One region of the Glutamicibacter sp. AOP12-B1-11 genome, then DNA from elsewhere that is predicted to be linked to it. Evidence: riboswitches for the same ligand, from Rfam matches in the RefSeq annotation. Region 1 holds a riboswitch; the other holds the start of a gene.
What was found. A riboswitch is a leader RNA that binds a small molecule or an ion and turns the genes downstream of it on or off. The one in region 1 is predicted to bind glycine.
Positions count from the first base shown of each region.

Region 1 (14,904 bases):
GGCAATACCGGGGGACAAAACGGTGGGAAAAGCAAGATGTTCCATGACAACGAGTGTAGGAAGCAATGACGGCCACCGAAAGTACCAAGCGCAGCAGCGCGCCGAAGATGAAGCTGGGACGTAAGATTGCCGCCTGCCTGGGCCTGCTGGCCGTGCTGGGGATTGCGGTGATCGCCTCGCTGATTTTTGGTGCGCGACCGGTTGCGCTGGGGACCCTCGCGGATTCTTTTACGAACTTTGACGACGGCGTCTCGGACCATGTGGTCGTGCACTCGCGCATTGCCCGGACGGTGGGCGGAATTGTTGTCGGCGCCGCCCTTGGACTCTCCGGTGCCGCCATGCAGGGGTTGACCCGCAACCCGTTGGCAGACTCCGGAATTCTTGGCTTGAATGCCGGCGCGGCCCTAGCGGTCGTTACGGGTATCGCCTTCTTGGGAATGACTTCCCTGACCGGCACCATGATCGCTGCCTTCCTCGGCGCCGCGGTGGTGATGGCCTTGGTGTATGTGGTGGCCAGCGTGGGTCGTGAAGGCGCCACGCCGATCAAGCTTGCGCTGTCCGGCGCGGCCCTCTCGGTGGGATTCACCGCGGTGACCAGCGCGGTGCTGATGGTTTCAACCCTGGCCCTGGACGAGTTCCGCTTCTGGCAAATCGGCACGCTGGCGGCCCGGGGCGTGGAAACCTACCTGCTGGTCATTCCGGTCGTTGCCGTCGGTGCGTTGATCGTGCTGGGCACCGCGCGGGTCTCCAACGCGGTGGCCATGGGCGACGATTCGGCGACCGCGCTGGGCTTCCGGCTGGGACGGGCGCGAGTCCTCGGATCGGTGGGCATCGTCTTGCTGGTCGGAACGGCCACCGCGGTGGCCGGGCCCATTGCCTTTGTCGGGCTGATGATTCCGCATGCGGTGCGGCTGCTCGTCGGCTCGGACTACCGTTGGTTGATGCCGGCGAGCATCATCGCCGGGCCGATCCTGCTGCTGGTCGCGGACACCTTGGGGCGGGTGATCAATCCGCCGGGTGAAATCCAGGTCGGCGTGATGTGCGCAATTCTTGGAGCGCCACTGTTCATTATCATGATGCGCAGCGGCATGAAGTCGGTGACCCTGTAATGGCACCAGTACAAAGCGCGCTGCCCGCCCGGCGCAGGCAGCGAGTGCTCTCCAGCGTGCTCTGGCTGACGCTGGCTTTCGTCGCAGCCTCCGTGGCCTATATTTTCTGGGGCCGGGACAGGCTGCCCGCCGAGGAGATCTTCGCGGTCTTTTCCGGTGAAACGGTGCCCGGAACCAGCTTCATCCTGCTAGATGACCGGTTGCCGCGCATTGCGGTGGGCGCCCTTGCCGGGGCCGGGCTGGGAATTTCTGGTTCGCTCTTCCAGCGGTGGCTTGCCAATCCGCTGGCGAGCCCGGACGTGATCGGCGTGGGCTTCGGGGCGGCCACCGGCGCCATCGTGGCGCTGATCTACTTCGGCACCACCGGATGGCAGCTGAATGCCGCCGCGCTGGCCGGCGGCTTGGCCGTGGCGGCCCTGATCTACTGGCTGTCGGCTTCGGGCAAGCGAACCGGTTCCCGGCTCATCCTGGCCGGTCTGGCCATCGGTGCGATGCTGCAGGCAATCATCCAGTATCTGCTCACCCAGGCTCAGCTGAACACCGCCGGAGATGCGATGCGCTGGCTGACCGGGTCGCTCGCGCCGAGCACCTGGGAACGTGCCACGATCCTGCTGGTAAGCCTGGGAATCCTTGCGCTCTGCTTGCTTCCGCTTGTGGTGCGGCAGCTGAAGCTGCTGGAGCTCGGCGATGATGCGGCCGCAGCGCTGGGCCTGAACGTGTCCCGGGCGCGCATCTTGCTGGTGTTCGTGGCCGTGGCATTTGGCGCCATCCCCATTGCGGTCACCGGACCGCTGTCATTTGTTGCGTTTCTCGCCGGCCCGATCACCGCCGCGCTGACTCGCGGGGCGATAAATATTTGGCTCGCCGGGCTGACCGGAGCGGTCATTGTGGTCGTTGCAAACTTTTTCGCCGCAAATCTGTTTTCGGATTTGTCGCTGCCGGTGGGCGTAATCACCGGTGCATTCGGCGCACCATTCCTGATTTGGGTGCTGGTGCGTTCCAACTCAACAGGAAGCGGGGGATAACCCATGGCCCAACTCCAGGCAACCGACCTGACCCTGGCCTATGACAAGGTCACCATCGTGGACGAGCTGTCCCTGGACATCCCCACCGGGCAGGTGAGCATCGTTGTCGGGGCCAACGGCTGCGGCAAGTCCACCTTGCTGCGGGCGCTGTCGCGTCTGATGCGCCCGGCCGGTGGCCAGGTGCTGCTCGACGGGCAGGATATCCACACGCGCCCGGCCAAGGAGGTGGCCCGGACTCTCGGGCTGCTTCCGCAGTCGCCCACCGCGCCGGACGGAATTACCGCTCGCGAGCTCATCAGCCGTGGCCGCTACCCGCATCAGGGGCTGTTCAAGCGCTTCGGCCCCGAAGACGAGGCGGCGGTCAACCGCGCCCTGGACCTGACCGGCACCATGGAGCTGGCGGACCGCGCGGTTGACGAGCTCTCCGGCGGACAGCGCCAACGCGTGTGGATCGCCATGGCCCTGGCCCAGGAGACAGAGCTGCTGCTGCTCGATGAGCCCACCACCTTCCTGGACGTAGCCCACCAGCTCGAAGTGCTGGACGTGATCAGCGAGCTGAACCGCACCCGTGGGATCACCGTGGTCATTGTGCTCCATGACCTGAACCTCGCCGCACGCTATGCCGATCACCTCGTGGCCCTGCGCGGGGGAAAGATCTACGCCGCCGGCCACCCCAACGACGTGGTGACCGAACGCACCGTCAAGGACGTGTTCGGCATGCCCAGCCGGGTGATCCCGGACCCGGTAGCCGGCACCCCGCTGGTGCTCCCGATCGGCCGCCACCGCGTGCTGCGCACCGAGAACGTACTGGCCGCACAGGGGATCGTGCGCTCCGCCGAGAGCGCCCAGGCCCCTAAGCCGGCGGCGCAACCGCCGAAGCCTGCGCAAGCCGAGGCGGAACAGGAGACGCGGATGCGTCCGGGCTCCGAGCATCTGGCAACCCTGGCCTACCAGTGCAGCGTCTTGCGCACCCAGGATCTGGCGCCCTCCTTCCGGCGGATCACCATCGGCGGCTCCGACCTGGCGCACTTCGGAACGAACAGCCACCCGTTGGATATGCGGATCAAGCTGCTGCTGCCGCCTGCCGGCGGTTCGGCATTGACCCCGCAGATCGCGGCCCTGCGTCCACGGGCCCTATCCAGCCCGGCGGAGCAGGAGGGCTGGTACCGCCGCTGGCTGTCGATCGACCCGGCGACACGCGGATATATGCGCACCTACACGGTGCGCGCCTTCCGGGAGATGGGGCACCGCGATAACCTCGGGGATACCGCCGAGCTGGATATCGACTTTGTGATGCATGGCGAGGTTGTCGATGGCCGCCTGCGCGGCGGCCCGGCGACCGAATTCGCCGATCGGGCGCAGATCGGCGACGAACTGCTGCTGCTGGGGCCGAACCGGGCGTTGAGCGATGAAACCTACGGTGGAATCGAATTCCGTCCGGGAGGCGCAGGCCGCGTGGTGCTGGCCGGCGACGAGACCGCGGCCCCGGCAATTTGTGCGATTCTCGAGGCGCTGCCATCCAATGTGACCGGCCACGCCCTGATTGAGGTTCCGGAGACCACCGACATTCTGGGCGCCTCCACCCGCTCCGGAGTATCGGTGCAATGGCTGACGCGTGGCACCAGCGAGCATGGGGTGCTGCTTGCGGCGGCGGTACGCGACGTGGTGGCTATTCCGGCGGCCGGCGCGGTGCATACCGACGCGGATCCCGAAGACATTGACGTGGACGCGCAGATCCTGTGGGAAACCGGCGCCGCAGAATCCGCACCGTTCTATGCCTGGATTGCCGGCGAGGCGGGCATGGTCAAGGACCTGCGCCGCTATCTGGTGCGCGAGGCAGGCATTGACCGAAAGCAGGTGGCCTTCATGGGGTACTGGCGTCGCGGAAAGACCGAAAACTAGGCGAAGCAGTTAGAGATGAGGGCGGTTTCCCGGGACTTTTATCCTGCGGGAAACCGCCCTCTTTTGTGCTCAATGACCTTGGATTAGCACCGCGGACTGCCTGCTGCATCTGCAACGAGCAGCCCCAATATCCGGGTGAGCTCGCTGCGGTCCTCCGCACCGAGGCTCGCGAAGAATTCCTCGTGGCTTTGCTTGCGTTCGGCATGCAGAATCTTCAGCAGCTCGCTGCCCGACGCGGTCAGCGTGATCAAGCTGGCGCGGCGATCGGCGGGATCCGCGGTGCGTGTGGCTAGCTCCTTGGCGACCAGCTGGTCGATGACCTCGGTGGTGGAGCGCGGGGCAATGTGCAGCCTTTCGGCTAATTGCGAGTTGCGCATTCCCTCGGTTCCTTCGCGTCCCAGCAACATCAACGTTCGTACTTGATGCGGGGTGATGCCGTAGGGCGTGAGGGTATGGCGCCACTTGCCGCGAAGCAAACGCGAACTGCGGTTGAACAGGTCGACCAAGTCAGGGCCGGACTCTTGGGTAGGCATGATTAAAGAATAGGGTGTTCTTCCCGACAAACTCAAGATGGAACCACATAGTGAGGTAACCTCTGTTATTCTGGTTTGTGAACACAGAGATAAATGGAGGTGCGCATGATTCCCATGGCAATGGGTGGCCCCGGCGGCGGCGGGCGCCCGGGTGATGCAAAACAGGATAAGGAATGGCTGGCGGAGCATCCGGTCTCGCTGCACCGGGTGGCCGGGCTTTTTCGCCCGCACCTGAGAACCGTCATCGTGGTGATATTGCTGATCGTTGCCTCATCGCTGATTGGGCTGGCGCAACCATTTATCGTCCGTGAACTCATTGACGTGGCTATTCCCGAGCAGGACGTCAAGCTATTACTGGCGCTGGCTGGCGGGCTGGTCCTCATTGCCCTGATCAACGCGGTGCTCGGCGTGATTCAAACGTGGCGAGCGACCCTGATGGGCCAGGAGGTGATGCATGGATTGCGCACCGGACTGTTCACCCACCTGCAGAAGCAGTCCCTGGCCTTTTTCACCAATGCTCGCTCGGGGGAGGTGCAGTCTCGGCTGACCAATGACGTCGGCCAGATGCAGTCGGTGATCACCAGCTCGGCGACTTCGATCGCTTCAAATCTGACCACCGTGGTGGCCACCGCTTGCGCGATGGTAGCCATTTCCTGGAAGTTGAGCCTGATCTCGCTGGTGGTCCTGCCGCCGGCCATCATCCTGGCCAGGCAAACCGCCAAGCTGCGGCGCAAGATCACCGGAGCGCGGCAGCGGGAAATGTCCACGCTCACCTCGATTATCGAAGAACGCTTGAGCATCTCCGGAGTTCGCCTGGCCAAGGTGATGGGTACCGGCACGCTTGACGCGGAGCAGTTCACCGATTCCAGTTCGAAGCTCATCGATCTGGAGATGCGTAGCGCTTTGGCCGGTCGCTGGCGCATGGCCGCGATGTCGATCATCTTCGCCGCGGTGCCGGCGGTGCTCTACATCGTGGCCGGGCTTCCTGTCACCGGGGAGGGCATGAGCATCGGCACCTTGGTGGCCTTTACCGGACTGCAGGCCGGGATCTTCCGCCCGGTGCTGGGGCTGATGAGCATCTCCATCCAGTGGGTCTCGGCGATGGCGCTATTCAGCCGAGTCTTTGAATACCTCGATGCCGATCAGGCGCTCCCGGTCCCGAAAAACCCGCGCCAGCTCGTGGCCAGCGAGGTGCGCGGAGAACTGGAACTCAAGGATGTGAGCTTCCGCTATCCCGGGGCGCGCACCGTTACCTTGCGGGACCTCAACCTCAAGCTAGCGGCCGGTACGATGACTGCAGTCGTGGGCGCCACCGGTTCGGGCAAATCAACGCTGGGCTCATTGCTGCCGCGGCTCTTGGATCCGAGCTCTGGCAATGTCACCTTGGACGGCGTGGATCTTCGCGAGGTGAAGCCGCAAGAGATCGCCGCGGTGGTCTCCATGGTGGCGCAGGAAAGCTATCTGCTGCATACCAGTGTGCGCGAGAACCTGCTCTGGGCCGCACCGCACGCCAGCGAGGGAGAATTGTGGGAAGCCTTGGAGGCGGCGCAGATTGCGGAGCTGATTCGCGGGCTGCCCGAGGGGCTGGATACCCGCGTCGGGCAACGCGGCCACCGCTTCTCCGGCGGTGAACAGCAGCGGCTGGCGATCGCACGCACCATGCTGCGCAGGCCCAAGGTCCTCGTCCTGGACGAGGCAACCAGTGCCCTCGATACGGTGACCGAGGCGCTGGTGCAGCAGGCCCTGGATCAATTGGCCGTTGGGCGCACCACGCTGCTGATTGCGCACCGGCTGAGCACGGTGATGCGCGCAGATCAGATCGTGGTGCTCGATGAGGGGCAGATTATTGAGGCCGGGAGCTTTGCGCAGCTGGTGGAGCTCGACGGTAAATTTGCCCGCCTAGTGAGCAATAGCGAGTTCGCCCAGCAGTCGGGCTAGTCGCATTGCGGCGTGGTTGGTGCGTGCGGTGCGATTGCGGCTAAAATTTTAGGCAACGCAGTCTCCAGGGCGGCATGTTCCGCTGGCGTGAGCGAATCGAACAGCGTTTGGCGAATGAATTCAACGTGCTTCGGAGCCGCTTCGCGAATCGCCTGCCAGCCGAGTTCGGATAAGCCGATCTGGTGGCCGCGGCGATCCGAGGCATCTGAGCAGCGGGTAATCAGGGACTTGGCCTCCATGCGGCGCAAGAGGTGCGAGAGCCGGGAGCGGTCCCAGCGCAGCTCCTCGGCCATCTCGGCGGGGCGAAGCGAGGACTCTTCGGCCTCGGAAAGTACCGCGAGGACCGAGTATTCTCCGGACTGCATGGCGGAGTCCTGGGTGAGTTGACGATCCATGGCGCTGGGGAACTGCCAGAGGAACTCGCGAATGGTCCGCCAGAGGTCTTGCTCGCGGTCGTTGAGCCAGCGGGTATTTTCGGTTCCCATGTTTTCTATTCTCCTGAAGCGGTAAATGCTGCGGGGCACGCCAGCAAAGTTGTTGACACATCAATTATCTCGTGTAATGTAGTTTTTAGCAAGATTTGATGACGTGTCAACCATAAAGGTTGGGCGTACCACCACTTAGGGGAGCAAAAACATGCTGAAGATCGCTATCATTACCGGTTCCACCCGCCCAGGACGCAATAACGCTGGAGTGGCGCAGTGGGTCCTCGAGCAGGCGCAGCAGCGCAACGACGCAAGCTACGAGCTGGTGGATATCGCCGACTTCAACCTGCCGCTGCTGGACGAGGCCTTCCCGGCCGCGTACCAGAACTACCAGAACGAAGCCACGAAGAACTGGTCGGCAAAGATCGCCGAATTCGACGGCTACATCTTCATCACTCCGGAATACAACCACTCGATCGCACCGGCTCTGGCTAACGCACTGTCCTACCTGAACGCGGAATTCTCCAACAAGGCAGCCGGAATTGTCGGCTACGGCTCGGCCATGGGAGCGCGTGCGGTGGAACACCTGCGCGGCATTCTTTCCGAACTGCAGCTGGCCCACGTGCAGAAGACCGGCATGTTCTCGCTGTTCACCGACTTCGAAAACTTCTCCGTCTTCAACCCGACCGAACAGTCCGCCGCCTCGGTCCAGCCGATGTTCGACCAGCTGATTTCTTGGACGACCGCCATGAACACCGTACGCGCCGGTGCCATGGCCAACGCCTAAGTTTTCATCAAGAGAACCGCGAGAAGCTGGCAGTCAAACTTTTCGTGGTTCTGCGCAAATGACTACTTTTAGCCAACCCAGCGAGTTAGCCTGAGAGCTAAGAGCCGCACAGGAACTACGCCAAAAGCTTCAAGGGGAGAAATGACCAAAGAATTTTCGACCAAGGGTGCCTACGTCACCGGAGGCGAATTCAGCCGGGATACCAATTACATCCAGGACCGCATCGTGGCAGATCCGCGCCCCGAAGCTTTTGCCGCTGGTGTGCCCAATAGCTCGATCGGCCACCCGCAGGCCGGACTCGGCGACGGGGCGCAGCTGTGGCCGGTGGAAGCCGGGCGCTACCGCCTCGTGGCCGCACGTGCCTGCCCCTGGGCCAACCGCACGCTGATTGTGCGCCGCCTCCTCGGCCTGGAAGACGCGATATCGGTCGGCCTGCCCGGCCCAACCCATGACTCGCGCAGCTGGACCTTCGACCTGGACGCTGGCGGCAAGGATCCGGTGCTGGGTACCGAGCGTGTGCAGGAAAACTACTTCAAGCGATTCGCGGACTACCCGCGCGGCATCACCGTCCCGGCAATCGTGGATATTCCCACCGGTGCAGTGGTGACCAACGACTACCCGCAAATCACCTGGGACATGTCGACGCAATGGAAGGAATTCCACCGCGAAGGTGCGCCGAATCTGCTGCCCGAAGATCAGCTTGAACAGATGCTGCCCCTGATCAAACGCATCTTCACCGAGGTGAATAACGGCGTCTACCGCGCCGGATTCGCCGGCGACCAGCAGGCCTACAACGATGCCTATGACCGGCTCTTTGACACGCTGGACTATCTCGAAGAGCGTCTAGCAACCCGCCGCTTCCTCATGGGCGACCACATCACCGAGGCCGATGTGCGCCTGTTCACGACGCTGGCTCGCTTCGACCCGGTCTACCACGGTCACTTCAAGACCAACCGCAACAAGTTGATCGACATGCCTAACTTGTGGGGCTACGCCCGCGACCTGTTCCAGACCCCAGGGTTTGGCGATACCACCGACTTTGAGCAGATCAAGGCGCACTACTACGTGGTTCACGAAGATATCAACCCCACCGGGATCGTGCCGAAGGGGCCGGAGCTGAGCAACTGGCTCGAAGCCCACGGGCGCGAAGAGCTGGCGGATTCCGGACCGTTCCTCGACGGTACCGCACCGGGCGAGGTGCGCGCCGAAGAGCGTGTGGCCGCGGGGCATAACCCGATGTATCCGGCCTGAATCATTCGAAGCCAAGCTTGCTGAACCGGGGCAACACCTGCGTCCTGGCAATGTCCCGGCGAGAACTCACGGAGTTTTCACCGGGACATTGCCCGTTAAAAAACGAACATGGCACACCTGGTCATCTGCACTTGTGGGGTGGACATGGCAGGATTATTCATATGACGATCATTGCGGCAGCTGACGGTTCTGCACTCGGTAACCCTGGACCTGCCGGTTGGGCCTGGTATATCGACCACGAAAACTGGGGAGCCGGGGGCTGGGACCACGGAACCAACAACATGGGCGAGCTTCAAGCCGTGCTCGAGCTCTTTCGCGCCACGGCCAAAGAACCCGAAACCGAACTGAAAATCCTGTGCGATTCCCAGTACGCCATCAACTGCATCACCAAGTGGATGCCGGGATGGAAGAAAAAGGGCTGGAAGAAGTCCGACGGCAAGCCGGTGCTCAACCAGGACATTCTGCGAGAACTAGACGCGGTGATCGATGGACGCAAATACACCTTTGAATGGGTCAAGGGCCATGCCGGCCACGAACTCAACGAGGAAGCCGATGACCGGGCCCGAGCCGCCGCCACCGCACATCAAAGCGGGAAGGACCCGGACGCCGGGCCCGGCTATACCGGCTCCTCGGGCACGATTGCTGGCAACGAACCGGGCCAAGCCCCGCCTCCGGTGGTTGAGGCCGCCGCCGAACCAGCCGTGGACGTGGCAAGCACCGTCTTCGAATTGGAGCAGGGTCTGCTCGACGCGCAGGTGCGCGCGAACTTCACCGAGGTCAGCGATTTTCTGCACCCGAGCTACCAGGAAGTCTGCCGTGACGGTTCGCTGCTGGATGTCTCCACCGTGCGCTCGATCCTCGACGCCGGCGGCGCGCTTCCGGCCACCGGTCCGGTGCAGCTGCTCACCGCGCGTCCGCTGGATTCCAAGCTGGTGCTGATCGCCTATCGGATGAGTCCGGAAGGCTCGCAGGTTTTGGTCTGCTCCTCATGGTGGCAGCAGACGGATCGGGGCTGGAAATTGCGTTTCCGCCAGGAAACAATCGAGAGCCGCGCTTAGCTTTTTCCCCTTTCGCACTAGTGTTAGTTGACAAGCAGCAAGCACTTTAAGGATTTTCATGGATTCGGTCATTACAGAAGATTTCGCGCCCCTCGCCGAAGCGCTTGACGCCCGAGCGGCGGAAGAAGAGGGCTATTCGGCCCAGCTCGCGATTTATCACCGCGGGCAGCTGGTGCTCAGCCACGCGGTCGGCGAGCATCTCGCCGGCGACGCGGTGACCTGCGTCTTCTCCTGCACCAAGGGCCTGGGTGCGCTGGTCATCGCGATGCTGATTCAGGACGGCTTGCTCGATCCGGCCAAGCCGATCGGAACCTACTGGCCCGAATTCGCCAGCGGCGGCAAACAGCGCCTGACCCTGGGCGAAGTACTCAGCCACCAAGCCGGCGTGCTCGGCGTCCCCGGGGGAGTTCCAAGCGAGGTTCTGCTCAACTCGGCCGAATACGCCAAGGTGCTGGCCTCCATGCCGAGCATCTGGCCGCAGGGACAGAATATCGTCGGCTACCACGCCATCACCATGGGTGTACTCATGGAAGAACTGGTACGCCGGGTCACCGGCCAGGAACTCAAAGAAGTCTACGAACAGCGCATCCGCAAGCCGCTGGGAGTCGACGCCTTCATCGGCCACGGCGCAGAACTCGAACCGCGCTACCGCGACGTGCTGCCCGCGCTGGATGAAGCACCTGCCTTCATGGACCCGTTCTCGCCGTCCGGGCTCTCGGTCAACTCCACCTCGGGCTTCGCCCTGGAATCCGGACCGGTGTACAACTGGCACGAACTGGCGAACTCGCCACAGGTCCGGCAGCTGGGTCCGGCCTCCATGGGCGCGGTGGCCAACGCCCAGGCGCTCGCCGGGATCTACGCCGCGTCCTTCGGCGCGGTGCCGGAGCTCGGCGCCACCGAGGGGCTGCTCAGCGCAGATACCTGGGCCGAGGTTTCCACCGAACTCGTCTACGGACCGGACCGCACCAACGGTCAGTTGCAGGCCTTCGCCGTCGGTTTCATGAAGCCCACCGCGCGCAAGGACTACGGCTCGATCTTCGCCTATGGGCATGACGGGGCGAATTCGTCGCTGGCCTTCGCCGACCCGGCCTACCAGCTGGGCTTCGGCTACATCCCTTCGCGCAATGAAGGAGAAAAGGATATCTCGACCGGCGTGCGCCTGAGCCAGCTGGCCCGCCAGCTCATCTTGGCCAAGGGAGCGAAATGAAATTCCTTGCATTAGGGGATTCCTTCACCGAAGGTGTCGGAGATATCAGCATGGTGCGCCCTAACCGGGTGCGCGGTTGGGCCGACCGGGTGGCCGAGGTGCTGGGCACCCAGGGCGACTGGGAATACGCGAACCTTGCCATTCGCGGCAAGAAGATCTCCCAGGTCATCAACCAGCAGCTCGACGCCGGGCTGGCGTTGGAACCCGATCTGGTGACCATCTATGCCGGGGGCAACGACATTCTGCGCCCCAGCGCCGATCTGGACGCGCTCATGCGCGGTTATGACGGGATGGTCCGCCGATTTGCCGAGTCCGGCAGCACCGTGGTGCTGTTCACCGGGTTCGACACCGTGGATTCCCCGCTATTCAACAAGACCCGTCCGCGGACCGCCATCTACAACGAGAAGATCCGCGAAATCGCTGACACCCATGGTGCGCTGGTGGCCGACTACTGGCGCTGGCGGGAATTCTCGGACCTGCGCTATTGGGCGGGGGACCGGCTGCATATGAACGAATTCGGCCACGCATTGATGGCGCGCAAGGTGCTCGAACTGCTCGGCAGGCACGGCATCGTTGAGCCCGAATGGGCCGGGCAGATCAATCTTCCGGGGTTGCCGCAGCTGCCGGTCAACTCCCGTGGCGAGAGATTACGCGAGGATATGGGCTGGGTGAAGGAGCATTTGGGACCCTGGATCAAGCGCCGGCTGACGGGCACGTCCTCGGGAGACTCCTTGCCAGCGAGATATCCCGCCTATGTAAAACTCGCTCAAGGCTCCAGTGCAAGTTAATTTGTGAATCGAACCGAGCCGCCGGTCTTGGATAGAAGCATGCGGTGCAGGTAAGATGGTGATGTGTTTTGGATCATCAGATCCACGGCACAGCCTTCGACGGATGGCGGGAGAGACCCGTTCACACCATGGATGGGCGCCGTAGGAGCAATTCCTCCCCAGGAAACTCTCAGGCCCCCGTACCGCCATCACGAGGCAACTCTGGAAAGAAACCGGCCCGTTCCGGTTCACCGAAGGTGCAAGCGCCCGGCTTTGTAGGTCGGATGCGTAAAACTCTCAGGTTATGCAACAGGGATGGGGAGGGACAGAGACCTTCCTTTGGCATGCGCCAAGACAGATCCCCCTGGAGATAACTGCACCATGACTATTACGCAGACCTCGGCATCAACGAGTAGCGAATTCGTGTCCCGCCACATTGGCCCACGTCCGGCCGATGCAAACCACATGCTCCAGACGCTGGGTTACTCCAGCCTCGACGAGCTGATCGACACCGCAGTTCCGGCCGACATCCGCCAGGGTGCGGCATTGGATCTTCCTGCTGCCCTGAGCGAAACCGAAGCGTTGGCTCACCTGCGCAACTTGGCATCCAAGAACGTGATGAAGACCCAGATGATCGGCCAGGGCTTCTACGACACCTTCACGCCAGCGGTGATTCGCCGCAACATCGTGGAAAACCCGGCCTGGTACACCGCCTACACCCCGTACCAGCCAGAAATCTCCCAGGGCCGCCTCGAAGCGCTGCTGAACTTCCAGACCATGGTCATGGACCTGACCGGCCTGCCCATCGCCAACGCCTCGATGCTCGATGAGTCCTCATCGGCGGCCGAAGCCGTGCTGATGATGCGCCGTTCGAATAAGAAGAAGGCCAGCGGCAAGACCGTGCTGGACTCGAACATCTTCCCGCAGACCATCAAGGTCATCGAAGGCCGCGCCGACGCGCTCGGCTTCGAAATCGAAGTTGTTGACCTCTCCCAGGGTCTGCCGGAAGGCGACATCTCGGGTATCGTGCTCCAGCAGCCGGGCAACGACGGCTCGATTGCCGACCACAAGCAGATCATCGCCGCCGCCAAGGACGCCGGCGCGATGGTCACTGTCATAGCCGACCTGCTCTCGCTGACCATGATCACCCCTCCCGGTGAACAGGGCGCGGATATCGCAGTGGGCAACACCCAGCGCTTCGGGGTGCCGCTGTTCTTCGGCGGACCGCACGCTGCCTACCTCGCCGTCGGCGCGGGCCTGCAGCGCTCGATGCCCGGGCGCCTGGTCGGTGTCTCCACCGATGACGCCGGCACCCCCGCCTACCGCCTGGCACTGCAGACTCGCGAGCAGCACATCCGCCGCGAGAAGGCCACCTCCAACATCTGCACCGCACAGGCGCTGCTGGCCATTTGCGCCTCGATGTATGGCGTCTACCACGGCCCGGCGGGCCTGAAGCAGATCGCGACCCGGGCGCACAACCACGCTCGCGTCATCGCCAGCTCGCTGGTTTCCGGCGGCTTCACCCTGGCGTCCGACTCCTTCTTCGACACCGTTGTGGTCAACGTCGAGAACGCGGAAGCGGTCATCGCCAAGGCGGCCGAAGCCGGCATCAACCTGCGCAAGGTTTCCGAAACCCAGGTGGGCATCTCCACCGATGAGGCAACCACCGCGGATATCGTGCGCACCCTGGTCGAGGTCTTCGGCGTTGAGCTGTCCGTACCGGAGGGCTTCGAGATCCCCGAGGCGCAGGTGCGCAGCAGCGCCTACATGACCCACCCGATCTTCAACACCATCTCCTCCGAGACCCAGATGATGCGCTACCTGCGTCGCCTCTCGGACCGCGACCTGGCCTTGGACCGCACCATGATCCCACTGGGCTCATGCACCATGAAGCTGAACTCGGCCGCCGAGATGGAATCCATCACCTGGCCGGAGTTCGCCACGATCCACCCCTACGTTCCCGCCGAGCAGTCCATCGGCTGGCGCGAACTGATCACCGACCTTGAAGGCCGGTTGACCGCCATCACCGGTTACGCCGGCATCTCGATCCAGCCCAACGCCGGCTCGCAGGGCGAATACTCCGGGTTGCTTGCCATCTCCGGCTACCACGCCTCGCGCGGCGAATCCCAGCGCAACGTCTGCCTGATCCCGGCTTCGGCCCACGGCACCAACGCGGCTTCGGCCGTGCTGGCAGGGATGAAGGTCGTCGTGGTGAAGACCGCAGCGGACGGCACCATCGACGCAAACGACCTGGATGCCAAGATCGAGGCCAACAAGGACGTCTTGTCGGCCATCATGATCACCTACCCATCCACCCACGGGGTCTACGACGCCGACGTGCGCGAGGTCTGTGACAAGATCCACGCCGCGGGCGGCCAGGTCTACATCGACGGCGCGAACATGAACGCCCTGGTGGGCCTCGCGCAGCCGGGCCAGTTCGGCGGCGACGTCAGCCACCTGAACCTGCACAAGACCTTCTGCATCCCGCACGGCGGTGGCGGACCGGGTGTCGGTCCGGTCGCTGTCGCCGAGCACCTGGTGCCATTCCTGCCCGGCGACGCTTCGGGCAGCTACACCGAACGCGACGGTGTGCCGGTAGTGTCCACCGCTTTCGGCTCCGCCGGCGTGCTGCCGATCTCCTGGGCCTACATCGCGATGATGGGTGGCGACGGGCTGACCGAAGCAACCAAGACCGCGATCCTGAACGCAAACTACATCGCCAAGCGCCTGAACGAGTACTTCCCGATCCTGTTCACCGGCAACAAGTCCCTGGTGGCCCACGAGTGCATCCTGGACCTCCGCGAACTGACCGCGAAAACCGGTGTGACCGCAGAAGACGTGGCCAAGCGCCTGATCGACTTCGGATTCCACGCACCAACGCTGTCCTTCCCGGTCTCCGGCA
Region 1 is NZ_JBQSYL010000034.1:2,222-17,125, reverse strand. It holds gene ACT3UQ_RS17025 (MBL fold metallo-hydrolase) at 1-45, opposite strand, end outside; gene ACT3UQ_RS17020 (FecCD family ABC transporter permease) at 66-1,109, shown strand; gene ACT3UQ_RS17015 (FecCD family ABC transporter permease) at 1,109-2,134, shown strand; gene ACT3UQ_RS17010 (SIP domain-containing protein) at 2,138-4,036, shown strand; gene ACT3UQ_RS17005 (MarR family winged helix-turn-helix transcriptional regulator) at 4,120-4,569, opposite strand; gene ACT3UQ_RS17000 (ABC transporter ATP-binding protein) at 4,675-6,507, shown strand; gene ACT3UQ_RS16995 (MarR family winged helix-turn-helix transcriptional regulator) at 6,504-6,992, opposite strand; gene ACT3UQ_RS16990 (NADPH-dependent FMN reductase) at 7,144-7,719, shown strand; gene ACT3UQ_RS16985 (glutathione S-transferase family protein) at 7,861-8,970, shown strand; gene ACT3UQ_RS16980 (RNase H family protein) at 9,132-10,028, shown strand; gene ACT3UQ_RS16975 (serine hydrolase domain-containing protein) at 10,087-11,235, shown strand; gene ACT3UQ_RS16970 (SGNH/GDSL hydrolase family protein) at 11,232-12,023, shown strand; glycine riboswitch at 12,121-12,218, shown strand; gene gcvP (aminomethyl-transferring glycine dehydrogenase) at 12,384-14,904, shown strand, end outside.

Region 2 (14,904 bases), on a different contig from region 1:
TTTCAGCGGGTTGGAAACCTTCCCGGACTTCAGCAATGCGGCAGCCTTCTGCCCGGTTTCGCTATCCAAGAAGCGGCGCAGCAAATGGTGCGGGAGCACGGTGAACAGATGCTGGCGGCTTAGCTGCAAGATTCCGATCCCGGTATCGAGGACCGCATCGGTGTGCGGGTCTGAGCGATCAAACTCGACGCCAAGGAACTCGGTGACGTAAAAACGCGCAGGATTAACTCCGGCCGCGGTCAGGTAATAATGATTGCGTCCCAGACGAGGATTGATTTCAAAGAATTTGATGGATCCATCGCGGTGGTCGTATTTGGCATCGATCATCGCGATCCCCTGCCAGCCGAGTTCTTCGAGCAGGCGCGCACCATCTTGGGACATCTGGTCATGCTGCCCGGTGACGATGGCTGCGGAATTACCGAGCACCAGCGGCGCGTGCTCTTCGACCACCACCTCGCCGTATCCGGCGAAGATGACCTTCTTGTCCTGAGTGGCGAAATAAGTGCACAGACGCATCGCGTCATCCGAACCGGGAATGTATTCCTGCAGGATATACCCCGAGGTGTAGCCGCTCGCGTCGATACGAGTGAGCAGGTCCTCAAGTTCGGCGATGCTCCGCAGGGTGTGGATTTTCTGCTTGCCTTCGAACTTGGCGGCGATCCAGTCCCCCGAGCTCGAGGGCTTGCCGATCAGCGGGAAGGTCAGCGACTGCGCCAATTCCTGCAGGTCTTCTCCGGCCCGGTAAACGGCGGTGCGCGGGTGCGCAATTCCCAGCCGGTCGGCGAGCGCGTAGAAGTTCTCCTTCAGCGCGGCGCCTTCGATGGTTCCCAGTTCCGGGTAAGGGATGACAAAATATTCACTCAACACCGCACGGTGCTCGGCGATCAGCATGATATGGAAATCGAGGGAACCGAAGAGCATCAGCGGTCGATCCACTTCGGCGTTAAGCTCTTGGGCCAGGGAGATGAGTTCTTCAACTACCCGCCCCTGGTCAACCATGGACCCGATGGGATGCAGTTCGATGGCCACCGAGTGCTCGATTACCCCGTTGCCTGAGGCAGGCACAACGACCGAGCGCACCTGGTATGCCTCATAGAATTCGCGGGCGAGGGTGTAGGTGCCGATATCTCCGCCAAGAATAACGGGAACGAAAGGCTGAGAATTCTCGATTACCATAAGGTTTTTGGTTCCTACTTCTGTCGCCAGTTCATGTACTTCTCAAATGCCCAAGCAAGTGGTTTGTTGAGCGCCAGATCCCATTCGCCATTGGTTTGCACGATATCGCAGCCGGTGTTGGTCTTGAACTTGGTCAGCCCTGCCAGATGGTGTGCGCTATCCAAGGTGGCGCTCACCCCGCCCTGGTCCAGGTACCTGCATCCAGCCTCGGTGGAATCCGAAATCATGTGATGCATCAGAGCCTTGGGCGCGAAGAGCTTGCGCTGTTCGGAAGACGAGGCGCCGTAGAGATACCACGCAAGGTTGCTTGAGCGCAGCACAATAGCCGAAGCCAGGTCGACGCCCTCGTGGCTAGCGATGTAGAGGGTGCAGGAGCCGGGTACCGCAGCATTAAGTACCGTGTGCATCTTTTCGAAATAGCTCAGCGGGCGACCGGTGAACTCTTGGCGTTCGGCCGTGTGGTTATACAGTGCATGGAAGCGTGCCATGTCCTGGGTCTCGCCGATTTCAACCTTGAGCTCGCTCTTGAGCGACTTACGCGTTTCGTTGCGAGTGGATGAGGAGTAGGAAGCCATGACCTGCTCGGTATCCAGCTGGTTTCCCTCGGCATCTTGTAGCGCAACCCGGGCCACGTACTCCGGCTGCCCCGCGGCGAAGTCCATTCCGACGTCCTGCTTGGTGAACCCCAAGTCGCCGAGCGCCTCGTTGAGCTTATGGGCTTCTTCATTGACCGACACGGTTTCCAGGTCCGCTAATGAAGCAAGCTCTTCCTTGCCAAATGCTTTTCGCACAGCCGCCGCACCCCAGGTGCGCATCGCCAGCCCTGGGCCGAGGCGCAGCTGGAAGGCGCCGCGGTTTTTCAGATAGCTAGCGAGAATAGAAAGCACACCCTGCGGGTCATAGGTTGTGAAATCAATGACCGGGCCGTCGGGTATGTAGGCGAGGGTCTTTTTGATCACCGGCGCATGGCGGTGCAGGACCAGGGCGACTCCAACGAGGGTGTCACTTTCGAACCAACCGAGCGATTCGCCCCGCCATCCCCCCTTGACCTGCGCCCATTCGGGACGCTGAAGGAAGCTGACATCTTGCGCGGTTGCAAGGAACGCGGAGTGCTCGGTGCTGGATATCGGACGCACGCGAAGTTCATTGTGGCTCACACGTAGAAGCCTATCGTGGTTTGCGCACCGCCCCCGGGTTGAGACATACCGCCAGCGGCCCTCGCGCCCAAGAACACTCGCAGGATCACTGGCAGAAACCAACTGGTGCGCGGTGTCAGTCTGTGAGCAATTGGACACCCGCACTTGCCGGAAACCAGTTGCATACGTGAGCCGTGGCGGACAGAACTCGCAGGACGCGCCTTGGCCCATGATTTCCAAGGGCAGGCAACGAGCCAGAGAAGCCCATGCGGAGACTAAGTCCTGCAAATAATTTTCTTACCGAAAGTCACCATTGAGGCCACGTGCAATTCATACCCCTCGGGGGTATTATTGATGTATGGACTCTCAAACTAAGCAGGCGCAACCCACAGCACCCCACGGATACACTCCTGAAAAGGAGGCGCTGCGAAAGCGCTTGAACCGTATCGAAGGCCAGGTGCGCGGAGTTGCCCGCATGGTTGATGAGGACAAGTATTGCATTGATATTCTCACCCAGATCTCAGCCATCAACGCAGCCTTGCACAAGGTCAGCCTCCAACTAGTCGAAGACCATATCGGCCACTGCGTGGTGGGAGCCGCCGAGGAATCAATCCAGTCCGGGGATGCGAGCATCGTTCAAGACAAGATCTCGGAAGCCACCGCAGCCATCTCCCGGTTGCTGCGCTGATCCTCGAAGACCTTCCAACCTTTTCCACGAAAGAGATCCAAACATGAGCCATGCCTGCAACTGCGGATGTTCCGATAACTCGAAGTCCACCAGCCAAGGACTGCAGATCATTCCGCGTCCGGAGGCTACCCCCATCATCAGCCAGACCGAACTGAAGATCTCGGGAATGACCTGCGGCCATTGCGTCTCTTCGGTAACTGAAGAACTCAACGAAATCCCCGAGGTCCAGAACGTCGAGATCATCTTGGACGCGAAGGGGATCTCCACGGCAATCCTCAACACCAGCGGCGCCGTTGAGCAGGAAATCATACGCAACGCGATCGAAGAAGCCGGGTACACTCTCGAATCCGTCGGCAACTAGGAACCCACCGCGCAGGCGCGGATGCGGGACGAGCGTTCTACAGACCCTCGATACGATTCCCACTCCGCCGGGAACACAATCATCCCCCTGGTGGCTTGCTAGACCTGATCACCGTTCACCGTTCACCGTTCACCGTTCACCGGCAATCACGCATCTCTCCGAGGCAACCAGGCTTAGCGCGACACGGGGTGGCGCCGGACAACTCGTGAGATCGTCTTCACCACCATCAACGCCAGCAGAAGAACACCTACATACCCGTTGATGACATAGACAACGTTGACCATTTGCGAGAATGGCAGCATCAGCCCGATAACCGTTCCTAGTACTGCCAATGTGATGGTCAGGTACTTAAATCGGAGAGTCTTGTCGGCAAAGAATCGCGAAGACACGGTCCACAGCAGCGGGACCGCGGTGGTATAGATTCCGGCGAGAATCATGACCGAAATTCCTGCGGCAAGTACGGGGCTAATATCCTTCGCCAGCACCAGCATGGGAATCTCGGTTCCACCCACCCGGGTGATATTGGCCAGCAGCCCCAGCCCGACGACAACGCAGGCCAGCGAGAACACCACCGCACCGGTAATTCCACCGGCAACCGCCTCCTTGCGGCTTCTCGCCGTCTTACCTAACGCGGTAAGGAAGGCCGCCAGCCACAGCATGCAGAAACCCACGTAGGAAAGTCCAGCCATGAACCAGTTTGTGGATGCCTGGATAAGGTCCAGCCCCGGAAGCAACTGGTGTCCTTCAGAGATCCCGGCTGGATTACGCAGAATCGCCAACAGTCCAAGCCCAATAGCCACCACAACAACCAGCGGTCCGATCTTGCCGATGACGTCAACCAGACTCTTCAGGCCAAACCAGACGCTGATGCCGACCGCAACAGCCAAACCGATGCCGCCAATAAACTTCGACAATCCGTAGTGCTCCTCGAATACGGCGCCCGCGCCGGCTACCATCACCGTGAAGCTCAAGAAGACGAACAGTATTGAGAAAAAGTCGAAGAAGTACCCCAAGTGCTTTCCGCAGTAATAGCGGAAGATGTGCGACGGGCGATCATATTTCTTTGCCTGCCCGACAACGAAGAACTCCACTGCTACATACGTCATGAGCACGAGAACCAGCAGCCCGGTGCCAAAGACTCCCCAGTAGCCGTACGAGGTGAAGTACTGCAAAATCTCTTGGCCTGTAGCAAAACCTGAGCCGATCAAAAACGCCATTATTGCCCCCGCGTAGGTCAAGACCCGGAAGAAGCTGCCTTTTTCAACCGTTGCTAAATGCGCTCGGGTAACGACCTTATCTGACATGTAGATTCCCTCTCAGAAGGTTCGCTCGACACCGCACGTTCGATATCGAACCTCATATATCAAAATGTGATTAAAGGTATATCTCAAACGTGACGCAGTCAACATTCGGGAAGGCTGGAAGCACGCGCGACCAACGTCATGGACCGCGAAAACCCGATCCCGCACCTGGCAAACCAGAATTTCCCACGAAACGGAGATTAGGATCACCGGGCAGGTTCACCTCTTCGACTCCTTCCGTGCACTTTTCGTCCATTCGCGCTGTGCATCCTCGAGGTATTGCCCGCCAACCCGGGCGATCACACTCGCACAGGAGAATTGCTCATGCACAAGCCCACCGCCGTCGCGCTCGCGGCCGCCGTTCTGCTCCCGCTGGCCATCGCGCCTGCTACACCGGCGGCAGCCCTGCCAGCCAGCGCCCCCATGTCCTTCCCGGCGTCCACCGCCAAATCTCCAGAACCCGGATTTCGTGTTCTGCCCTACCTGCAGGCACCAGGCTCGACCTCGATGACCATCAACTGGATCAGCGAAACCGACCACCCAGGAACCCTCTCAGTCCAGGGGCCGGGTCTCGGCAATCAGCCTGGCAAAGGAAATAGCAGCGTCCAACGCAGCGAGCCTGAATACCTGGACTTGATGGAGTACACCCAGGCAGAACTGGAGCAGCACATCCCCGGACTTGAACAGGGCTCCTGGCTGAAGTCGAACTCCAATTACAAGCATTCGGTGACCCTTGAGGGCCTCAAACCAGGTAAGAAATACAACTACACCGTGACCCAATCAGGACAGACGCATACTGCCGCTTTCGAAACAGCGCCAGATGGAAAATCCTGGAAGAACATCCGCATTGTCGCCTTCTCCGACTCGGAGACCGAACCGCGCGGACGCACCGAGCACCGTGAATGGGAGCTTTCCCCGGTCAACGGATATACCTCCGAGTCCTTGCAGCGCCCAGGCGACGGATCGCAATGGGCCGAGACTTTTGGAATGACCACCCGGTATGGCCAGCCGACCTTGCGCTATCCGCTGGACCAGTCCACCGCTTTCAACGAAAACCTCAAGCATGTTCAGGCTGCCAACCCGGATCTGGTCATGATGGCCGGGGACCTGACACAGGGCTCGGGATACCAACCGGCATGGGATGAGTTCTTCGGACATGTCGCCGGGGAACACTCCGATCTAGCCTCCAATGTTCCGTTGCTTCCGGCATTGGGCAACTGGGAAACCTATGCGGCCCTGAACGGTGGCTACGGTTCGGACGCAGACCGCACCCCCGCGGTAATTTCACGCAACCGCTTCCTGGATTATTTCTCCTTGCCGCAGGACCCGGAGCACCCCGAACACAAGGGCTCCTACTACCGGGTGGATCATGGGCCGGTCACCGTCCTGACCTTGGACTCCACCAATGGCCGACCCGATGAGAACACCGACACCGGCACCTTGTCCGGCGAAAAATTCTCCGGGGACGACACCAACCTGACCGCCGAGAACCAGTCCACCGACACCCAGGGGCAATTCACCTTTGAATCCTACGTTCAGGGCTTCAAGGATCTTTTCCCCGGCTCAACCGAGCAAGAGGTTGACCTGCCGAATATGGATGCGCAGTCCGCCCAATGGGACTGGACCGAGAAGCAATTGGCCGAAGCCCGCGCCGACGGCCAGATTGTGCTCGTCCAATTCCACCATTCGGCTTATTCCAACGGTGTGCACGGCACCCCACCGAACCATGAGCACCCCGATAACCAGTCCGGCACCGCAATGCGTGCCTACTCGCCAATGTTCGAGGATCATGGTGTCGCCGCAGTCATCTCCGGCCATGATGAAATGTTCGAGCGCTCTTGGGTAGATGCGGACGGCGACGGACGAGGCTTCCACTCCTATGATGTGGGGGTGGCCGCCGACGGCCTGCGTGGCGAAAAGTTGGTGCAGAATGCTCAGGGCGAGTACGAACCGCTCCGCTTCAACTCGCATTCACAGTGGTCAGCCCCGGCAGATCAGCCAGAGACCTGGAAAGAGGATGAAAACGGCGTAGCACAGCTCGTATCCGGCGGTCTGCACTACGGACACCTGCAAATCGACATCGCGAAGAAGGCCAAAGGAGCAGAGCTCACTTTGACCCCGGTATACGTCTTCCCGAAGTTGGATTCGGAATACCAGCTTGAACACACCGAACGACGCGTATACGACGATGTGGTGACCTTCCCGGTCGGCCAGGACGGCGCGCCTTTGGCGAAGTAGCCACAGGCCAATTGCTGCTAGGTGGCGCAAGTTGTCTTGGCGCAGATGCCACCGATGATAGAACATTAGAACAGGCAGTGAGCAATTGACTGCCTGTTCTAAGCAATTACCTCTAGCTGGACTCACGGTTGGTGCATCCATGAAAGTAGGACAACAGATGAACGAACAACGAGTATTCCACGCGGTGGTGGGCAAACAAGCAGGTTGGTGGAACATCTGGGTCCCGGAACTGGACCATGTCACCTCCACTCGGAAGTCCCGCAAGATTGCCGGATACACCCGCACCCTCATCTCGGCAGTTCTCGGCATCCCGGAATCGTCCTTCCGCGTGGAGCGCGAGCTGGTTTCCGCCGAGGAATTTGAACGCCGCTACACCGAAGCGGTGTTGGCAACCGACCCGCAGGAAAAGAAGTAGATCCAGCGCAACCCCTTCTTCAACCGTCACACGGCTACCGCTACCTATGTTTCATAGGCTCCGGTAGCCGTTGTTGTTTCAGGCCTCCGAGAAGATGGCTCGAGCAGGCTCGTTTTCGCCCTCGTGCCATGCTCCTGTTGCCGGCGCTTAACCCCTGCCGCGTAGCGTGGCAGAGGTCTTTTCAGCTTCGCCTCGCATCGAAAATTAGGAGTGAACCATGCGTAATCGATTCCTACCCGGTCTCGCCGCTCTAGCCTGCGCAATTCTCGTCGCCCCGGCGGCCCCAGCAATTGCGAATTCCGCGGGCTCCGCAGAGTCTGCTTACACTTTTGGTGTCATTGGAGACATCCCTTACGGCGCAGCCCAGCTGGCCGAATTCCCCAGCATGGTCAGTGAACTCAACGAGCAAGACGAGCTTCGCTTCATTGCCCACGTTGGAGATATCAAGGCAGGTTCCGAGCGGTGCACCGACGAACGCCTGGGCCTGGTCAGGAAGGAACTGGACAGACTTCAAACTCCGCTGGTATTCACCCCGGGCGACAACGAATGGGTTGACTGCCACCGTGCCAATAACGGTGCCTACAACCCGTTGGAGCGATTGGATACCCTGCGTGAGATGTTCTTCCCGGTCGAAAACAAGACCTTGGGCGGCACCATGCGGGTAGATTCCCAGGCTGACATCGGTTTACCGGAAAACGTTCAATTCACGAAGAACCGTATCGCCTTCTCCGTGGTGAACGTCCAAGGTTCCAATAACTCCTTGGCTCCGTGGACTGGGCTCGGACTGACCGAACCAACCTCCGAACAGCTGGAAGAAGTCGCGCTGCGCACCGAAGCCAACCTCGACCAACTGGCCGAAACATTCGCCAATGCGAAACGATCCCAGGCGCGCGCCGTAGTGGTGATGACCCAGGCAGATATGTTCACCCCCGGGTTCGAGGATGATTCCCTGGCAAACCCCGAATCCGTTTCAGGCTTCAAGTCGTTCGTCGAGGCCCTGGCCAACGAATCAGCAGCCTTCGGCGGACCGGTGTATCTGGTCAATGGCGACAGCCACGTGTTCAACGAAGATGCGCCGCTGGCCGCCGGTTCACCGTGGCTAGAGGTCTACGGCGTTGACCCGGTTCCGAACTTGCAGCGGGTCACCGTCGAGGGCGCCGCAACATCAAGAGAGTGGCTGCGCGTGAGCGTCGCGCCCAACTCAGCACAGGGTGCAGAAATTCTCAGCTGGGAGCGCGTTCCCTTCACCAACTAATTTCGTCGAGGAGGCGCCGCCCTAGCGCATCCGCTCAGCGTGCAAAGCGAATAAGCACCGCGCACACAGTAGCCAAACAGTTGCCGCCCCTAGAGTGGTAACTACCTTCCTCAAAGGTGCGAGTGATGAACCAGAGCCCAGCCCATTGGCTGGGCTCTAGTTTTTAATTACCGGCGGATAGTTCGGGCCGGCGATTCCAATCTAGGTACGATGCCCGGCACTTGCGACAGGTAGAACTACACCGAGGCCGCCGCGTTGCGCGCAGCATCGGGAGAAAACGAAACACCTTCGGCGTACGCAGCCAACATCCAGAACAATTTTTCAGGAAGCCGCTGCAAAATTTTCATACTTATTTCGTCCTAAAGCTGATCCGCGAATATGCTCCCCTCTTTCTGACCAGTAAATTTCACTCTGTTCAAAGTATGTGCAAATTATTATCCGGCGGCACCGTGCGTACTTGGCAACAAAACGCTTCATATTTAAAACGAGCCCCTCCCCCAAAACCGCCCAATGCCGGGCTCAGGCCTGAGCAAGCCATAGATTGCTCACGCAATAAACTCCATGCCGGTTTGCGCAAGCAGAAAAGAGCCGGGCATACTGTGACTGCAATCACAAGCAGTACGCCGTTGACGCGTGGCGGGAGAGTCCCGCCCAAGCCAAGGGCGGGCGCCGTAGGAGCAATTCCTCCCCGGGAAACTCTCAGGCACCCGTACCGCCACGACGAGGCGAATCTGGAAAGCAGTATGGACTAGTCCATACTCACCGACGGAGCAACTCTCTGACCCCTCACCGGGTCGAGGCGAAAACTCTCAGGTCTTCAAACAGATTGGGGAGGAACTAAGAACCGTGCCGCACCGTACGCACCCGATTCGAAAGTCCTCCCTTTGGCAAACTATCTCCGCGTTCGCTTCGGGCGGTCCCTGGCTGGACCTCGCCCGCTACGTTGCGGCGCAGAGAAATTTGTCCCGGAGTCTGACGGTTCGAGTGCGAACGTAGATCTGCCACAACGTGACGAAACCATTAGTGATTCGCCATGGCACCTCATCGAAGCACCTCACCACTCCTGGAAGGCAGCAGCATGAGCGATACCAGCTCTTCGCCCAAACTCGAACGCGGGCTCTCAAATCGTCATATCCAACTCATCGCAATCGGCGGTGCCATTGGCACCGGATTGTTCATGGGCTCGGGTAAAACCATTTCGGTTGCCGGGCCATCTGTCATCTTCGTTTACATGGTTATCGGCTTCATGCTGTTCTTCGTCATGCGTGCCATGGGCGAACTGCTGCTTTCGAACCTGAACTACAAGACTTTCGCGGACTTCGCAGGTGACCTGCTCGGCCCGTGGGCCGCGTTCTTTACCGGCTGGACCTACTGGTTCTGTTGGGTAGTCACCGGCATCGCAGATGTGGTGGCCATCGCGCACTACGTCGCTTTCTGGTGGGGGAACCTTCCGCTCTGGATCCCGGCACTCGCATGTATCGCGTTGTTGCTGGTACTGAATCTGGCCACGGTGAAGGCCTTCGGCGAAACCGAGTTCTGGTTCTCCATGATCAAGATCGTGGCCATCTGCGCGCTGATTGTTGTTGGCCTGGTCATGGTCATCACCAGCTTCGGGCACAACGGTGCTACCGCGTCCTTCAACAATCTCTGGACCGACGGCGGAATGTTCCCGACCGGCTTCATGGGCTTTGTTGCAGGTTTCCAGATTGCAGTATTCGCATTCGTGGGAATTGAGTTGGTAGGCACCACCGCTGCCGAAACAAAGGACCCCGAGAAGACCCTCCCCAAGGCCATCAGCTCCATTCCTATCCGCATTCTGATCTTCTATGTGGGTGCGCTCATCATCCTCATGGCGGTTCAGCCATGGCGCTTGTTCTCCGCCGGAGAATCCCCCTTCGTGGGCATGTTCGCCTTGGCCGGGCTGGCCGGTGCGGCGGGCATTATCAATTTCGTGGTGCTCACCAGCGCGACGTCCAGCGCGAACTCGGGCATCTACTCGACCTCCCGCATGATCCGCGGCTTGGCCCTTGAGGGCGATGCGCCGAAGGCCTTCGCCCAATTGTCCGAAAACAAGGTGCCGCGCAACGCGCTGATGTTCTCCTGCATGTTCCTGCTGGCCGGAGTGGTGCTGCTCTACAGCGGCGATTCGGTGATGGTAGCTTTCACCTTGGTCACCACCGTAGCGGCCCTTTGCTTCATGTTTGTTTGGTCGATCATCTTGGTCAGTTACCTCGTGTACCGCAAGCGCCGTCCGCACCTGCATGCGCAGAGCAAGTTCAAGATGCCCGGTGGCACCTTCATGCCCTATGTGGTGCTGGCCTTCTTCGGATTCATCCTCTGGGCGTTGACCACGCAGAGCGATACGCTGTCGGCACTGCTAATCACCCCGCTGTGGTTCATCGGTCTGGCTATCGGATACCGCGTGGTGCGCAGCAAGCCGGGGCACGTTGCACTTCGTGCCGCGCATGTGGCAAAGGTCGCGGTGGAGAAGGAAGATGCCGGGGCCTTCCGCATCCACGGCCCGGCTGCGACCGAAGCGGTCGGCGAATCCGAGAAACAAGCCGTGTCCATAGATTAACTGAGATCGGCGCCGCACCCCACTTGGTGTGCGGCGCCTACCCTCGGTCCGCCCTGCAACAGCCCCGCAAGGCGGTTTAAGGTACTTAGAGCTCCAGATCCTCGATGAGGAACTGCGCACCGAGCTCGCCGATCAGAATCGCCGGCGCATTGGTGTTGCCGGTAGTAATTTTCGGCATGATCGACGCATCGATCACCCGCAATCCGCTCAGCCCGTTGAGCTTGAGCCGGGGGTCAACCACGGCCTGGTCATCGCTGCCCATCCGGCAAGTACCCACCTGATGATGGTAGGTGACCACGTTATTGCGAATGTAAGTTTCAAGCTCCGCATCACTTTGCACCGTGGGACCTGGGTAAACCTCCACTGCGCCCCAGTCCTCGGCGAGTGCCCGCTGCTTCACAATATCCCGGCACTGCTTGATGGAGAACAAGAAGGACTTCATATCCTGCGGATCGTCTAGGGCATTTAAGTCTATGGTTACCGGGTCATCGAGATTCGGCCCGCTCAGCGTCACCGCGCCTCGGCTTGCAGGCGTGACGATCCCCGAATGCAGGGTAAACGCGGTTCCTTCGATCATGTCCATCCCCGGGGAGTACATGGGAACCGAGAAGAAAATCGGCTGGGTGTCCGGCACTTCGAGTTCCGCGCGCGACTTGGCGAACAGATGACTCTGCGACACCGAGACCCCGGTCCGTGGCGGGTCAATATCTCGGGTAGTGGTTTGGGCAATGACCGGTGCAAGCAGATGATCGTGCAGGTTCTTTCCCACCTGCGGCGATTCCAGCACCGGTCTCACTCCTACCGCTTCAAGCTCTTCACCCGGGCCGATACCCGAACGCAGCAGGATCTGCGGAGAACCGAGAGCCCCTGCACTCAGTACCACCTCATCTGCCAGAAGTTCTTTGAGCTCGCCATCTTGCTGGTATCGAAGGCCAACGGCAGCACCGTCCCGGACTATTACCGAGTGCACCTCGGCGTTGGTGATGATCTCCAGCTGCTCGCGCACCGGTTTCAGGTACGCCTTCCAGGTATTGATCCGTTCCCCGTCTACGATATTGACCTGCTCTTTGGAGACACCTTCGAGGCTTTCCCCGTTGTAGTCGGGATTGAATTTAACCCCCGACTGCACGGCAGCGTCGACAATCGACTGCTGGATCGGGTCCAATTCGTAGTCGTTGACTACCGGGAGCAAGCCGTCTGTGCCGTGAAATTCACTGGGGCCTTCGGAGTAGTTTTCAATGGACTTATAGATGGGCAGGACATTGCGCCAAGACCACCGTTCCCCGGATTCTTCGGCCCAACCGTCAAAGTCCTGCGGCGCGCAGCGCACCCAGATGGTCGCGTTGAGTGCGTGGGATCCGCCCAGCACCTTCCCGCGCGGTAGGTGCATTGGTTTATTTGCTGCGCCTTGCATGGGAGCCGTGTGGTAATCCCAGTCGTCTGGGCTGTGCCACAGTTCGCCCAAGCGGGACAGGTCATGAATCGCAGGGTTGGTGTCTTCTCCCCCGGCTTCAAACAGCGTCACCTTGGCGCCGGCGTCCACCAACCGACGAGCGACTACGGATCCTGCAGAACCTGCTCCAACCACGATGACGGATTTACTGTTCATGAGCTCTCCTAATTGAGACGTAGCACCGATTTTCGGTGATCAGGATCACTCGCGAGCGCTACTTTCTTCCAGTCTGCGTCGCGGTCCTGCCAGGTTCTTGTCATCGCGTGCAACGACCTTGTCTTTGCGTGCGAAGCCTGAGCCTGAGCCTTGGAGTCATTCGGTGAGATCTAGTTTCGGCACCGGACGGGTAAATCCACGGGTGAGCACCGCCAGATAAACCAACCCGATCAGGAGCCAGAGCACCCCGATCAACAAGGTGCGGCCGGTCAGGCTCGTCCACAACCAGATGGTCAGCGCAAACCCCAAGGCCGGGACCAGCAGGTGGTGGAAGAATTCGATGCCCCGACGTTGTCCTTCCCCAACGAAGTAATGTCCAATGACCGCGAGGTTCACCATGGAGAAGGCGACCAGCGCCCCGAAGCTCACCATTTCGGCTAGTACTTCCAACGAGATCAACGCGGAAGACAGCGAAATGACGGAAACCAGCATGATCGCCGGCACCGGGGTACTGAATCTGGCGCTGAGCTTCCCGAAGAACTTGCGTGGAAGGACCCCGTCCCGACCCATCGCATAGAGGATGCGCGCCACCGAACCTTGGGATACCAGCGCCGAACCGGTTGCGCCAGCCACATAGGCAGCGGTGAAGAACACCGCGAGCACACTGCCTCCCACATGCAGCATGACATCCACGGCCGCCGAATCGACGTTGCCGAAATCGTTGCTTGGCATCGCCACATGGCCGGTGAAAGAAACAACTATGAACAGCGCACCGCATAGCAAGGTGGTGATCATGATGGCCGTCGGCAGCGTCTTGCGCGGATTGCGGGTCTCCTCCGCGAAGGTTGAGATGGCATCAAAGCCGAGGAAGGACAGGCAGAGGATTGCGGCGCCCGCCATGACCGGAGCGAAACCGGGGGCCGAACCGTCGCCGGCGAATGGCGCCAGCATGTCCACTTCGCCGGCGCCGAACGCCACGGAAAACCCAAGAGCTAGGAACACCACGATAAAGATTGCTTGCACGGCGATAATCACTATGTTGGTCCGTGCAATGGAGACCACTCCGATCACGTTGAGGACCGTAACCAACGCAATGGCGGCCACGACAAAAACCGTTGCGGGTATCCCCGGGATCGCCTCATGCAGGTAGATGCCGATCACCAGATAATTGATCATCGGCAAAAACAGGTAATCCAGAAGCAGCGCCCATCCGCTGACGAATCCAACTCCCGCGCCAAAGGTACGCTGCGTGTAGGTATAGGCCGAACCGGCCACCGGGAAGGCGCGGGACATCAAGCCATAGGAGCGCGCGGTGAACAGCATGGCGGCCAGCGTGATTAGATATGCCAGCGGCAACCGGCCGCCGGTAATTTGGGTGACGATGCCGTAGGTGGTGAATACGGTCAGCGGAACCATGTAGACCAGACCGAAAAGCACCAGCTGCGGCAGCCGCAGGACTCGTTTCAGCTCCCCGGGGCCCTGCCCTGCTTCGTTGCCGACTTGCGAAGAAGTGGAGCGCATGAGGCTACACCCGCCCGCTGGCGGCGCTGCATTGACGATACATTTCTTCCCCCGCAAGCCAGGTGCCAAGCACCGGCAACCCGCGCAGCTCGACGGCGTCCAGCAGGCGTGGATCGCGTTCCAGCCAGACCATATCCGCGCTGCATCCCACCTCGAGAACACCCCATGGCATTTCCAGCCGGTCGGCAGCCGCCTGATAGGCCACCCCCGCGGTATAGGCGCCAAGCGCCGCTTCAATATCCAAGATTTCCTCTGGCATCCAGCCACCGACCGGATGCTGTTCTTCGGTCATCCGGCTGATCGCGATGGAAATCCCCTCCAGGGGGTTGGCCGAAGAACATGGCCAATCCGAGCCGAAAGCGAGTTTTGCTCCGGAATCATGCAGCGTGCGCATCCGGTATTGGTTGCCGCTGCGCTCTGCGCCTAGCCGTGGCACCGTGAGCACATTCATCAGCGGGTCCAGTTGCGCCCACAAAGGCTGCATGACCGCGATGACGCCCAGCTGGGCGAAGCGTTCCAGGTCGCTCTCCTTGGCCAACTGCACATGCGCTATGGCCGGGCGGACGTGCTGGCGATCGGTCAGCTTCACCGCACCTTCGATAGCGTCCAGGGCCATGCGCACCGCG
Region 2 is NZ_JBQSYL010000017.1:85,820-100,723, forward strand. It holds gene ACT3UQ_RS11710 (carboxylate--amine ligase) at 1-1,176, opposite strand, end outside; gene ACT3UQ_RS11715 (lipid II:glycine glycyltransferase FemX) at 1,191-2,333, opposite strand; gene ACT3UQ_RS11720 (metal-sensitive transcriptional regulator) at 2,671-3,000, shown strand; gene ACT3UQ_RS11725 (heavy-metal-associated domain-containing protein) at 3,044-3,361, shown strand; gene ACT3UQ_RS11730 (YkvI family membrane protein) at 3,535-4,665, opposite strand; gene ACT3UQ_RS11735 (metallophosphoesterase) at 4,987-6,900, shown strand; gene ACT3UQ_RS11740 (hypothetical protein) at 7,058-7,315, shown strand; gene ACT3UQ_RS11745 (metallophosphoesterase) at 7,533-8,570, shown strand; glycine riboswitch at 9,198-9,295, shown strand; gene cycA (D-serine/D-alanine/glycine transporter) at 9,649-11,148, shown strand; gene ACT3UQ_RS11755 (GMC family oxidoreductase) at 11,234-12,757, opposite strand; gene ACT3UQ_RS11760 (APC family permease) at 12,914-14,278, opposite strand; partial or broken gene ACT3UQ_RS11765 (amidohydrolase) at 14,283-14,904, opposite strand, start outside.
Region 2: it holds a riboswitch for glycine, as region 1 does, so the genes downstream of both, cycA (D-serine/D-alanine/glycine transporter) here and gcvP (aminomethyl-transferring glycine dehydrogenase) in region 1, are expected to answer to the same signal.